3 regions of the Actinopolyspora sp. BKK2 genome follow, and region 1 is predicted to be linked to each of the others. Evidence: riboswitches for the same ligand, from Rfam matches in the RefSeq annotation. Region 1 holds a riboswitch; each other region holds the start of a gene.

Region 1 (3,270 bases):
CAGCCCGGCGAAGTGGGCCATGTCCACCATGAGGTAGGCGCCGACCTCGTCGGCGATCTCCCTGAAACGCTTGAAGTCCAGCTGACGCGGGTAGGCGGACCAGCCGGCGATGATCAGCTGCGGCTTGTTCTCCCTGGCCAGGCGGGCGACCTCATCCATGTCGATGAGGTTGTCGTCCTCGCGGACGTGGTAGGGGACCACGTTGTAGAGCTTGCCCGAGAAATTGATCCGCATCCCGTGGGTGAGGTGCCCACCGTTGGCCAGATCGAGGCCCAGGATGGTGTCACCCGGGTTGAGCAGCGCGAACATGGCCGCCGAGTTGGCCTGGGCACCCGAGTGCGGTTGGACGTTGGCGTAGGCGGCCCCGAAGAGGTCCTTGACCCTGTCGATGGCCAGTTGTTCGACGACGTCGACGTGCTCGCAGCCACCGTAGTAGCGCTTGCCCGGGTACCCCTCGGCGTACTTGTTGGTCAGCACCGACCCCTGAGCCTCCAGCACCGACTGCGGTGCGAAGTTCTCCGAGGCGATCATCTCCAGCGTGTTCTGCTGGCGATGCAGCTCGGCATCGACCGCATTGGCCACCTCGGGATCGACCGAGGCGAGTCGCTCGTTGAACAGATCGCCTGACGGCATGATCAATTACCTCCGTGTTTGTGATTACCGGTGGACTCGGTCGGCCGCGTTCAGCGGTTTCGGTTGTAGAAGGGGGTTTCCACGACCTCCACGGGCGCGGCCTTTCCGCGGATGTCCACCTGCAGTTCGGTACCCGGCTCGGCGTTGACCCGGTCCACATAGGCCATCGCGATCGGGTGTCCCAGCGTGGGCGACGGTGCTCCGCTGGTCACGACACCGGTCTCGGCGCCATCGCTGTCCAGCACGGTGTAACCGTGCCGCGGCGCGCGACGACCTGTCCCGCGCAGCCCCACCAGAGTCCTCCGTGGTGGTTGTTCGGCGGCCGCCGCGAGCGCCGCGCGACCGACGAAGTCCGCCGACTTGTCCAGCCGAACCACTCGCCCCAGGTTCGCGTGGAACGGAGTCAGCTCGGGGGACAACTCGTGTCCGTGCAGCGGCATGCCCGCTTCCAGCCGCAGGGTGTCCCGACACGCCAGGCCCGCGGGTTGCAGCCCGTGCGGTGCGCCCGACTCGCTGAGCGCGTGCCAAACCGTAGCGGCGTCCGCGGTCGATGTGAACAGCTCGAAACCGTCTTCGCCGGTATAGCCGGTACGGGCGAGCAAAATGTCACAGTTGGCCACACGGCTCGGGTAGCCGGCGAAGTACCGGACCTGGCCGAGATCGGTGTCGGTCAGCGGCGCCAGGATCTCCGCGGCTGCGGGGCCCTGCACCGCGATCAGCGCGTACTCGGTGGAGACGTCGGTGTACTCGGTGTCGAAGGAACGCACCCGCTCGGCGAGCTCGGCCGAGACCACCTCCGCGTTGGCAGCGTTGGCCACCACGAGGAACTCCTGGTCAGCGGTGCGGTAGAAGATCAGGTCGTCCAGCACGCCGCCGTTGTCGTCGCAGATCATCGTGTAGCGTGCGCGCCCGACCTTGAGTCCGGAGGCGTTGGCAACCAGCGCGTGGTCCAGCGCCTCGGCGGCCTGCGGTCCGCTGAGCCTGAGCTCGCCCATGTGCGTGAGGTCGAACAGCCCGGCCGCGTTGCGCACGGCGTTGTGCTCGACGATGTCCCCGGCGTAGCGTAGCGGCATCTCCCAGCCGGCGAACTCGGTGAAACTCGCCCCCAGCTGTCGGTGCACGTCGTGCAGTGGTGTCTGACGTGGTGGTGACATGATGTGTGACTCCTCCCGGACGGCGCCTGCTAGGCGTCTCCCCGGAGTCATTGGCCTGAGAGTTTCGCCGCGTCGTGGCTCGTGCCGTGGCGGCTTGCACCGTGGGCGAGGGGCTCCCGCCCCTGCTTTCCTCCGTGATCGCCTGTTGCCATGCGGTGATTGGGCCTGAGAGTTTATCGGGGAGTATTGCTCCTTCGGCGCTCCGCGTGCACGTTGAGGCCATTGCCGTGGCCGGGCAGCGTTGCCGCGAGCCGCTTGCGGAGTCTCTCCCGCATGACGTCATCGGCGCACTGTTCGGTTGTGAGCAGGACGCTACGGAGCCCCCGGTGTCGAGTCAAGCACACCGAGGGGTGATCCTCGTCCGATCAGCCGCGAATCCCTGCCCTCCGGGCGGGGAGATCATCCTCACCTCCGTCGGCAAGTCCCGGCACGAGGGAGCAGCGGGAGCTCGCGCCGCCGCGCGAGCCGGGCCCGGGTCGGCGAGGTCCCGGCGGGGCTCGTCAGGACTGCCCGGAGTCTCCCGCGAGTTCGGCGTGCCTGCTGCGCAGTCCTTCCACGAAGGCCTGCAGGGCCAGCTCGAAACTGGCGTTGTCGATCTCGGCGGCGCGCCGGGGGAGCAGGTGCGCCCGTTCCAGGTTGGGGAAGCGCTCCTCGTACAGTTCCGCGTCCGCGGGGAAGCCACCCGCGAAGGAGCCCATGGCTCCTCCGATGACCAGGTACTTGACCGAGGCGCCGATCATCGTGGCGTACCGCTGCGGCCACCCCGCGTTGACCAGGCCGCCGTGCACGGCGTCGGCACGTCGCAGGGCCGCCTCCCTGCGCGCGGGCCCGGAGGCGAGCAGCGGAACCAGGTTGGGGTGCTCGGCCAGCGCTGCCCGGTAGGAGCGCGCCCACACCATCAGTCCGGTGACCCAGTCCGTGTCGAACCCGGACACGTCCACCTCGTCCATCACCGAATTGGCGATGTCCTGCAACAGTTCGTCCTTGTTGGGGACGTAGTTGTACAGCGAGGCGGCCCGCACTCCCAGGCGTTCGGCCAGCTTTCGCATGGACAGGGCCTCCAGGCCGGCCTCGTCGATGATCTCCAGAGCGCACTCGCGGATGCGTCCCATCGAGAGCAGGGGAGTGCTCGGTCTGGGCACTGTTACCTCCGGGGTCTCGATGTCCGCGTTGATGTCCGGCGCGTTCGGCTCGCCTCCGTCCGGGGGTTCGGTCGCTCGGCCTCGGCCGCGCGCCGCTCGGGGTGTCCCGGGGTTCACCGGTGAGCGCGTGGGAGCGGGTTCGCGGCTTCAATGTGTCATATCGGGCCTCGGCGGACGTGCCGGGTTCCGCGCGCCCGGGGCGCACCTCCCGGCTGCGGCGGGCGTGCGCGCTCGAAGCGTTCACGAGGTGTTCGTCCGTGCGCGCGGCCCTGTTCAAACTCGCGGTTCCGTTGTAGGCTCCTGCAAAACTAACAACGTTAGTTAAGCTGTCGCCCGCAGCG
Region 2 (3,270 bases), 220 kb from region 1:
TCGGCGCGGCCGAGTGACTCCGTTGCGCTGGCGCTGCGTACGGGAGTTCCGATCCACGCCGAGCAGTCCGTGCTCGACGAGGCCGGGCTGTTGATTCCCGACGAGCAGGAGGACGAGGTCGAGAAGTTCAAGGAATTCCTGGACTCGGTCTCCCCCGAGGACTTCCGCGGAGCGGATACCTGACGGGAAAGCTCGACGAGGTCGGACACGGCGGCGGTCGGTGGAACGAGTCGCCGTGTGACCGGCCATTCGTGGAGGAGTGGTTCCGGAGCGGTTGTCGTGGGCGCTCCTTCGAGCGCAGAGCCGTTCCCGCGCGTCGCGTTGACCGCGTTTACCGGCAGGCCTACCGTCGAAGGACACGCGGTGGTCGTGCGCGCGGTGTTCTAAAGCGGGCGGGGGCTACGACAAGCCTGGTTCCGGGGCCGAGGGAGGTTGTTTCGCCTCCTCCTGATCGAGTAGCCGCCAGTGCAGCGGCCGAGGGGAGGCGCGCGTGGTCGAGAACGCACCATGGTTCGAGACGGACGAGGAACGAGGCGAACTTTTTCCGGACGCCGCGTTGCCGGACGAGTTGGTCGGCTACCGCGGTCGTGCGGCGTGCCAGATCGCGGGCATCACGTACAGGCAGTTGGACTACTGGGCACGCACGGACCTCGTGGGGCCCTCGATCAGGCTGGCCGAGGGGTCCGGTTCGCAGCGGCTCTACTCGTTCAAGGACATTCTGGTCCTGAAGATCGTCAAGCGGTTGCTGGACGCGGGGGTCTCGCTGCACAACATCCGGACAGCCGTTGACCACCTGCGCAGCAGGGGAGTGCGCGACCTGGCCGGGGTCACGCTGTTCAGCGACGGCACCACCGTCTACGAGTGCACTTCGGCCGAGGACGTCGTCGATCTGCTCCGCGGCGGACAGGGCGTCTTCGGGATCGCGGTCAGCGGGGCCATGCGCGAGATAAGCGGCACGATAAGCGATTTCCCGGCGGAGCGGGCCGACGGCTCCGAGGAGTCCGCTGCGGACGAGGACGAGTTGTCCCGGAGGCGGCGAACCCGTCAACCGGAGAGCTCCTGAGCGCTGTTTCGACCGCTCAGTACTGTTTCGACCGTTCGGGAGACCGTATCGTGGGAAACGAGAGCCCTTCCGTGGTCTCGGACAATTCCTGAACGGCACGAGATGAGGTACGCTCGCATCCGTCGCCGACCCCGTGCGGGAGAGACCACTCCGAAGCGATCTCGGAGTGGCGCCGAAGGAGCAAACCCTCCCCGACAACCTCTCAGGCCATTGGGACCGTACGGGCGAGATGCCTCTGGAAAGAGGGCTTTGCCACAGTGTCGTGGCGAACCCCGCCGACGGTGCAAGCCCGATTCGCAGGGCGAAGCTCTCAGGCGTCCGCTTCGCGGGCATTGACAGAGGGGGAGGCCAGCACGTCCGTACCGCGTGCTGTCTGCCCTGTCCGAGATGCCCGCGATGAGTGAGGTTTTGGCGATGACCGACGACCGTATACCGTTGGCCGCTCTGGAGCACGGGACCCCGTTCGCAGAACGTCACGTCGGCCCGATGCCCGCCGAGCTGGCCAGCATGCTCGACGTGGTGGGAGTCGGTTCCCTCGAAGAGCTCGGCGAACACGCGGTTCCCGCCGGCATTCGCGAGCGCGACTCGCAGCTCAGGTTGCCGGAGCCTGCAACCGAAGCCGAGTCGCTGGACGAGCTGGGCGAGCTGGCCAGCCGCAACACGCCCCATGTCGAGATGATCGGGCTCGGCTACCACGCCACCGTGACGCCCCCCGTCATCCGCCGCAACGTACTGGAGAACCCCGCCTGGTACACGGCCTACACCCCCTACCAGCCCGAGATATCCCAAGGACGTCTCGAAGCGCTGCTGAACTTCCAGACGATGGTGGCCGACCTCACCGGGGTCCCGGTCTCGAACGCCTCGATGCTGGACGAGTCCACGGCAGCGGCCGAGGGCATGACCCTGATCCGCCGGGCCGGGCGCGCCAAGTCCCCGCGGTTCGTGGTGGACGACGACGCCTTCCCGCAGACGCTGTCGGTGATCGAGACCCGCGCCGAGCCGCTGGGCATCGAGATCGTGCGGGCGGATCTCTCCCGGGGGGTCGAGGGGTTGCCCGAGGGTGACTTCTTCGGCGCGTTGCTGGCCTACCCGGGAGCGTCCGGAGCGGTCCGCGACCACGAGGAGGTCATCGCCGAGATCCACCGGCGCGGCGGCATGGCCGTGGTCTCGGCGGACCTGCTGGCGCTGACCATGCTGCGCGCCCCGGGCGAGATGGGCGCCGACGTGGTGGTCGGCACGACCCAGCGCTTCGGGGTCCCGATGGGCTTCGGAGGCCCCCACGCCGGCTACATGGCCGTGCGCAAGGGAGTGGAGCGGCAGCTGCCCGGCCGACTGGTCGGGGTGAGCGTGGACGCCGATGGCAACCAGGCCTACCGGCTCGCGCTGCAGACCAGGGAGCAGCACATCCGCAGGGAGAAGGCCACCAGCAACATCTGCACGGCTCAGGTGCTGCTCGCGGTGGTCGCCTCGATGTACGCCGTTTACCACGGTCCCGCGGGGCTGCGTTCGATCGCCACCCGCACGCACCGGATGGCCACCGTCCTGGCCGAGCAGCTGCGGCGCGGCGGGGTGCGGGTCTGCCACGACGAGTTCTTCGACACGGTGCTCACCCGCGTGCCCGGCCGCGCCGACGAGATCGTGGCCGCCGCGCGCCGCAACGGGGTGAACCTGCGCAGGGTCGACGCCGATCACGTCGGCATCACCTGTGACGAGACCACCACCAGGGACCGTCTCGCGCTGGTCTGGCGGGCCTTCGGGCTCGAGGAGGGCGAGCGCACCCCGGTGGACGAGCTGGACGCGGAAGTCGGCCGCGCACTGCCCGAGGGACTGCTGCGCGAGAGCGACTACATGACCCACCCGGTGTTCCACCGCCACCGCTCGGAGACGGCCCTGCTGCGCTACCTGCGCAGGCTGTCGGACTCCGACGTGGCCCTGGACCGGAGCATGATCCCGCTCGGCTCCTGCACGATGAAGCTCAACGCCGCCGCCGAGATGGAACCGATCACCTGGCCCTCCATAGCCGAGCTGCACCCGTTCGCCCCGGCCGAGGACGCCGCCGGGCTGCTCCGGGTGGTGGAGGACCTGCAGGACTGGCTGGCCGAGATCACCGGCTACGACGCGGTGAGCCTGCAGCCGAACGCGGGCAGCCAGGGCGAGTTCGCCGGTCTGCTGGCCATCCGGGCCTACCACCGCGAGCGCGGTCAGGG
Region 3 (3,270 bases), on a different contig from region 1:
GAGGTCCGCTGCTCGGAGACCTCCCCGGGAACCACGGCCCACATGGACCCGAGCAGCTCCCCGCCCATGCGGATGGGCACGACCAGCCTGGGCAGCGTCCCGTCGGGCTGCTCGGGGACGTAGATCGCGGAACTTCCCCTGGTCAGCTGGCGGAACGTCCCCCTGGCCCTGAACTTGGCCAGCACGTCCTCGGGCTGCCTGCGCCCCATGATCGTGGAGACGCGGGCGGGGTCGGTCAGCTCCTGTCGCGCCGAGTAGGCCAGCACCTGCGAGTGCGCGTCCTCGATGGTCACGGGGGCGTCGATCACCTCGGCCACGGCATCGGACAGGCGGAACAGGTCCCCCAAACTGGCCGAACCGCCCCTGTCCGAGGAGTCCGCCGCGCTCTCGGCGTCGGCGAGGGCCGCGCGCAGCAGCCAGACCAGCTGCGCCCAGGCCGCGCCCTCCCGCACCTCGATCAGGGCCACCCCCTGCCGCCGCGCCTCGGCGGCCACCTCGCTGGCGGTGGACAGCGGGGGTTTGAGCAGCACGGCGGCCGCGTCGCGCTCCCCGCAATCCCGCAGCAGCTCAACGGCCTGCCGCTCGTGCGTGAGCCCCACGCCGAGCACCACGTCGGAGGTGCCCGCCACGCTGCTCTCGCTCGGCTCGGCTATCACCACGTCCCCGACCCCGCCGGTGCTCTCCGGAGTCGACACCGGACGCAGCAGCGCGGGGCCCGCTCGCTCGACCAGCCCCTGGACGTCGACCATCACCGGCTCCTCGCAGTCGTGCCCGCGGCGGGATCCGCCGCGCGGATTCGGCGGAGAGCCCCGCCGGGGAGTGGATCGGCTCACACCGCGCGGTGTGGCGCGTCCCGGTATTCGGGGTTGGGGTTGGACACCGTCATCCGCCGGGTTATCGTTGCCGACCACAGCGACAATCGCATACCGGCCCACGACATCGGGCGGGAGAGTCCCGGCAGGTGAGCGGTCCTCGCGATCGCCGCGCCCGGGCGCCGAAGGAGCAAGACTCCCCGCAAACTCTCAGGCAGCCGTACCGTCCGATCGAGGCAGCTCTGGAAAGCGCCGCCCAGCCGGTCGGCGCACCCACGGTGCAAACCGCGACGGCGCGGTGAAGCTCTCAGGTTCCGCAACAGAGGGGGAGGCCGCCAGGTACGCGGACGCGGTATTCCCGGTGATCCTCGGAGAGGATGGGCACCGGGCGCGACCGTGATCGCGCCACGGCAGTCCTCCGGGCTGCCGGAGACCGTGTCCAAACGACAGTGATGGAGCCTCCCCATGAGCCTGCCCACGGACCTCAAGTACACAGAGGAGCACGAGTGGCTCGCCGAGCGCGACGACGTCGTGCGCGTCGGCGTCACGCCGTATGCCGCCAACGCGCTCGGTGACATCGTCTACGTGGACCTGCCCGAGGTCGGCAAGCAGATCACGTTCGGCGAAGCCTGCGGTGAGCTGGAATCGACCAAGTCGGTCAGCGACCTCTACGCGCCGGCCACCGGCGAGGTCACGGCGGTCAACGAAGCCGTGATCGACGACCCGGCCCAGGTCAACGCCGACCCCTTCGGCGAGGGCTGGCTGCTGGAGATGCGGGTCACCGAGTACGGCAAGCTGCTGGACTCGGCGCAGTACGCCGAGCTCACCGGTGAGTGACGGCCCGGTTCACGACCGTCGCGGCGAGCCCCGCGGTTCCGCAGGGGCTCGCCACACCTGAACACCGACTCGACGCGTGAAGAAGAGACGATCAATGGCGATCAGTGTCTTCGATCTTTTCTCGGTGGGGATCGGTCCGTCCAGTTCGCACACCGTCGGTCCGATGCGCGCTGCCGCGCGCTTCGCCGCGCGGCTGCGCGCCGAGGGCCTGCTGCCCGGCGTCGCGCACGTGCGGGCCGAGCTGTTCGGCTCGCTCGGCGCGACCGGGCACGGGCACGGCAGTCCCAAGGCGGTACTGCTCGGTCTGGAGGGGCATCACCCGGAAGTGGTCGACCCGACCGCCGTCTCCGGACGGGTGGACGAGATCCGCTCGACCGGCCGGTTGCTGCTGGACGGTTCCCACGAGATTCGATTCGATTCCGACAGCGACCTCGTGATGCATCGCGGGCAGTCGCTGCCCGTGCATCCCAACGGGATGCGTTTCAGCGCCGCGGACTCCGACGGGACCGAGCTGTGCACGGCGGTGTACTACTCGGTCGGCGGTGGTTTCGTCCTCGACGAGCAGGCCGCGGGCGCGGACAGGGTCAAGCAGGACACCACCGAAGTCGCCCACCCGTTCCGCACCGGGGCCGAGCTCCTGCGGCGGTGCGCCGAGACGGGCAGGACGGTCAGCGGGCTCATGCTGGCCAACGAGCTCTCCTGGCGCGACGAGCGGCGGGTCTCGGAGGAGCTGCTCGACATCTGGCACGTCATGCGCGAGTGCGTGCACAACGGGTGCAACAGCACGGGCAGCCTGCCCGGCGGACTGCGCGTCGAGCGCCGCGCCGCCGAGCTCCGCGCCAAGCTCGCCGACTCCGACGACCCGATGGAGTGGGTGACGGTGTACGCGCTCGCCGTCAACGAGGAGAACGCCGCCGGTGGTCGAGTGGTGACGGCCCCCACCAACGGTGCGGCGGGCATCGTCCCCGCAGTGCTGCACTACTACATGCGGTTCCTGCCCGGGGCGGACGGTTCCGGGGTGGTTCGCTTCCTGCTGGCGGCCGGGGCCGTGGGGGTGCTGTTCAAGGAGAACGCCTCCATCTCCGGCGCCGAGGTGGGCTGCCAGGGCGAGGTCGGCTCGGCGTGCTCGATGGCGGCGGCCGGGCTGGCCGAGGTGCTGGGTGGAACTCCGGAGCAGGTGGAGAACGCCGCCGAGATCGCGATGGAGCACAACCTCGGGCTCACCTGCGATCCGATCGGCGGTCTGGTGCAGATCCCGTGCATCGAGCGCAACGCCGTCGCCTCGGTCAAGGCCATCACGGCCGCGCGGATGGCGCTGCGCGGGGACGGCAGTCACTTCGTCTCGCTGGACAAGGTCATCAAGACGATGCGCGACACCGGCGACGACATGAAGGACAAGTACAAGGAGACGGCGCGGGGCGGTCTGGCCGTCAACGTCATCGAGTGCTGACGCGGGAGCGGCCGCCGCGCCGATGCCCGACGTGCGGTGCGGGGTCTCCCGCTCCTCCCGGCAGGAGCGGGAGCCCTCGTCCCCGGCACCGCCGGGCGACCACCCCGTGAATACCGGGCCGTGTCGCGGTTTCCCTCAGAAGTTGAACACCGCTCCGGTGTAGGCCTTCAT

What was found. Region 1 has a riboswitch for glycine ahead of gcvT (glycine cleavage system aminomethyltransferase GcvT). Riboswitches for the same ligand answer to the same signal wherever they lie in the genome.
Region 2: another riboswitch for glycine. It lies ahead of gcvP (aminomethyl-transferring glycine dehydrogenase); the one in region 1 lies ahead of gcvT (glycine cleavage system aminomethyltransferase GcvT).
Region 3: another riboswitch for glycine. It lies ahead of gcvH (glycine cleavage system protein GcvH); the one in region 1 lies ahead of gcvT (glycine cleavage system aminomethyltransferase GcvT).

What each region holds. Positions count from the first base shown of each region.
Region 1 is NZ_JAANTE010000003.1:301,478-304,747, reverse strand. Features, by position in the region: gene glyA (serine hydroxymethyltransferase) at 1-633, opposite strand, end outside; gene gcvT (glycine cleavage system aminomethyltransferase GcvT) at 684-1,787, opposite strand; glycine riboswitch at 1,822-1,930, opposite strand; glycine riboswitch at 1,931-2,069, opposite strand; gene G9Q41_RS08255 (TetR family transcriptional regulator) at 2,288-2,929, opposite strand.
Region 2 is NZ_JAANTE010000003.1:85,010-88,279, reverse strand. Features, by position in the region: gene G9Q41_RS07370 (bifunctional nuclease family protein) at 1-183, shown strand, start outside; gene G9Q41_RS07365 (MerR family transcriptional regulator) at 491-1,063, shown strand; glycine riboswitch at 1,190-1,292, shown strand; gene gcvP (aminomethyl-transferring glycine dehydrogenase) at 1,478-3,270, shown strand, end outside.
Region 3 is NZ_JAANTE010000008.1:72,019-75,288, forward strand. Features, by position in the region: gene G9Q41_RS16625 (helix-turn-helix domain-containing protein) at 1-749, opposite strand, end outside; glycine riboswitch at 935-1,048, shown strand; gene gcvH (glycine cleavage system protein GcvH) at 1,278-1,649, shown strand; gene G9Q41_RS16635 (L-serine ammonia-lyase) at 1,744-3,099, shown strand; gene G9Q41_RS16640 (SSI family serine proteinase inhibitor) at 3,235-3,270, opposite strand, start outside.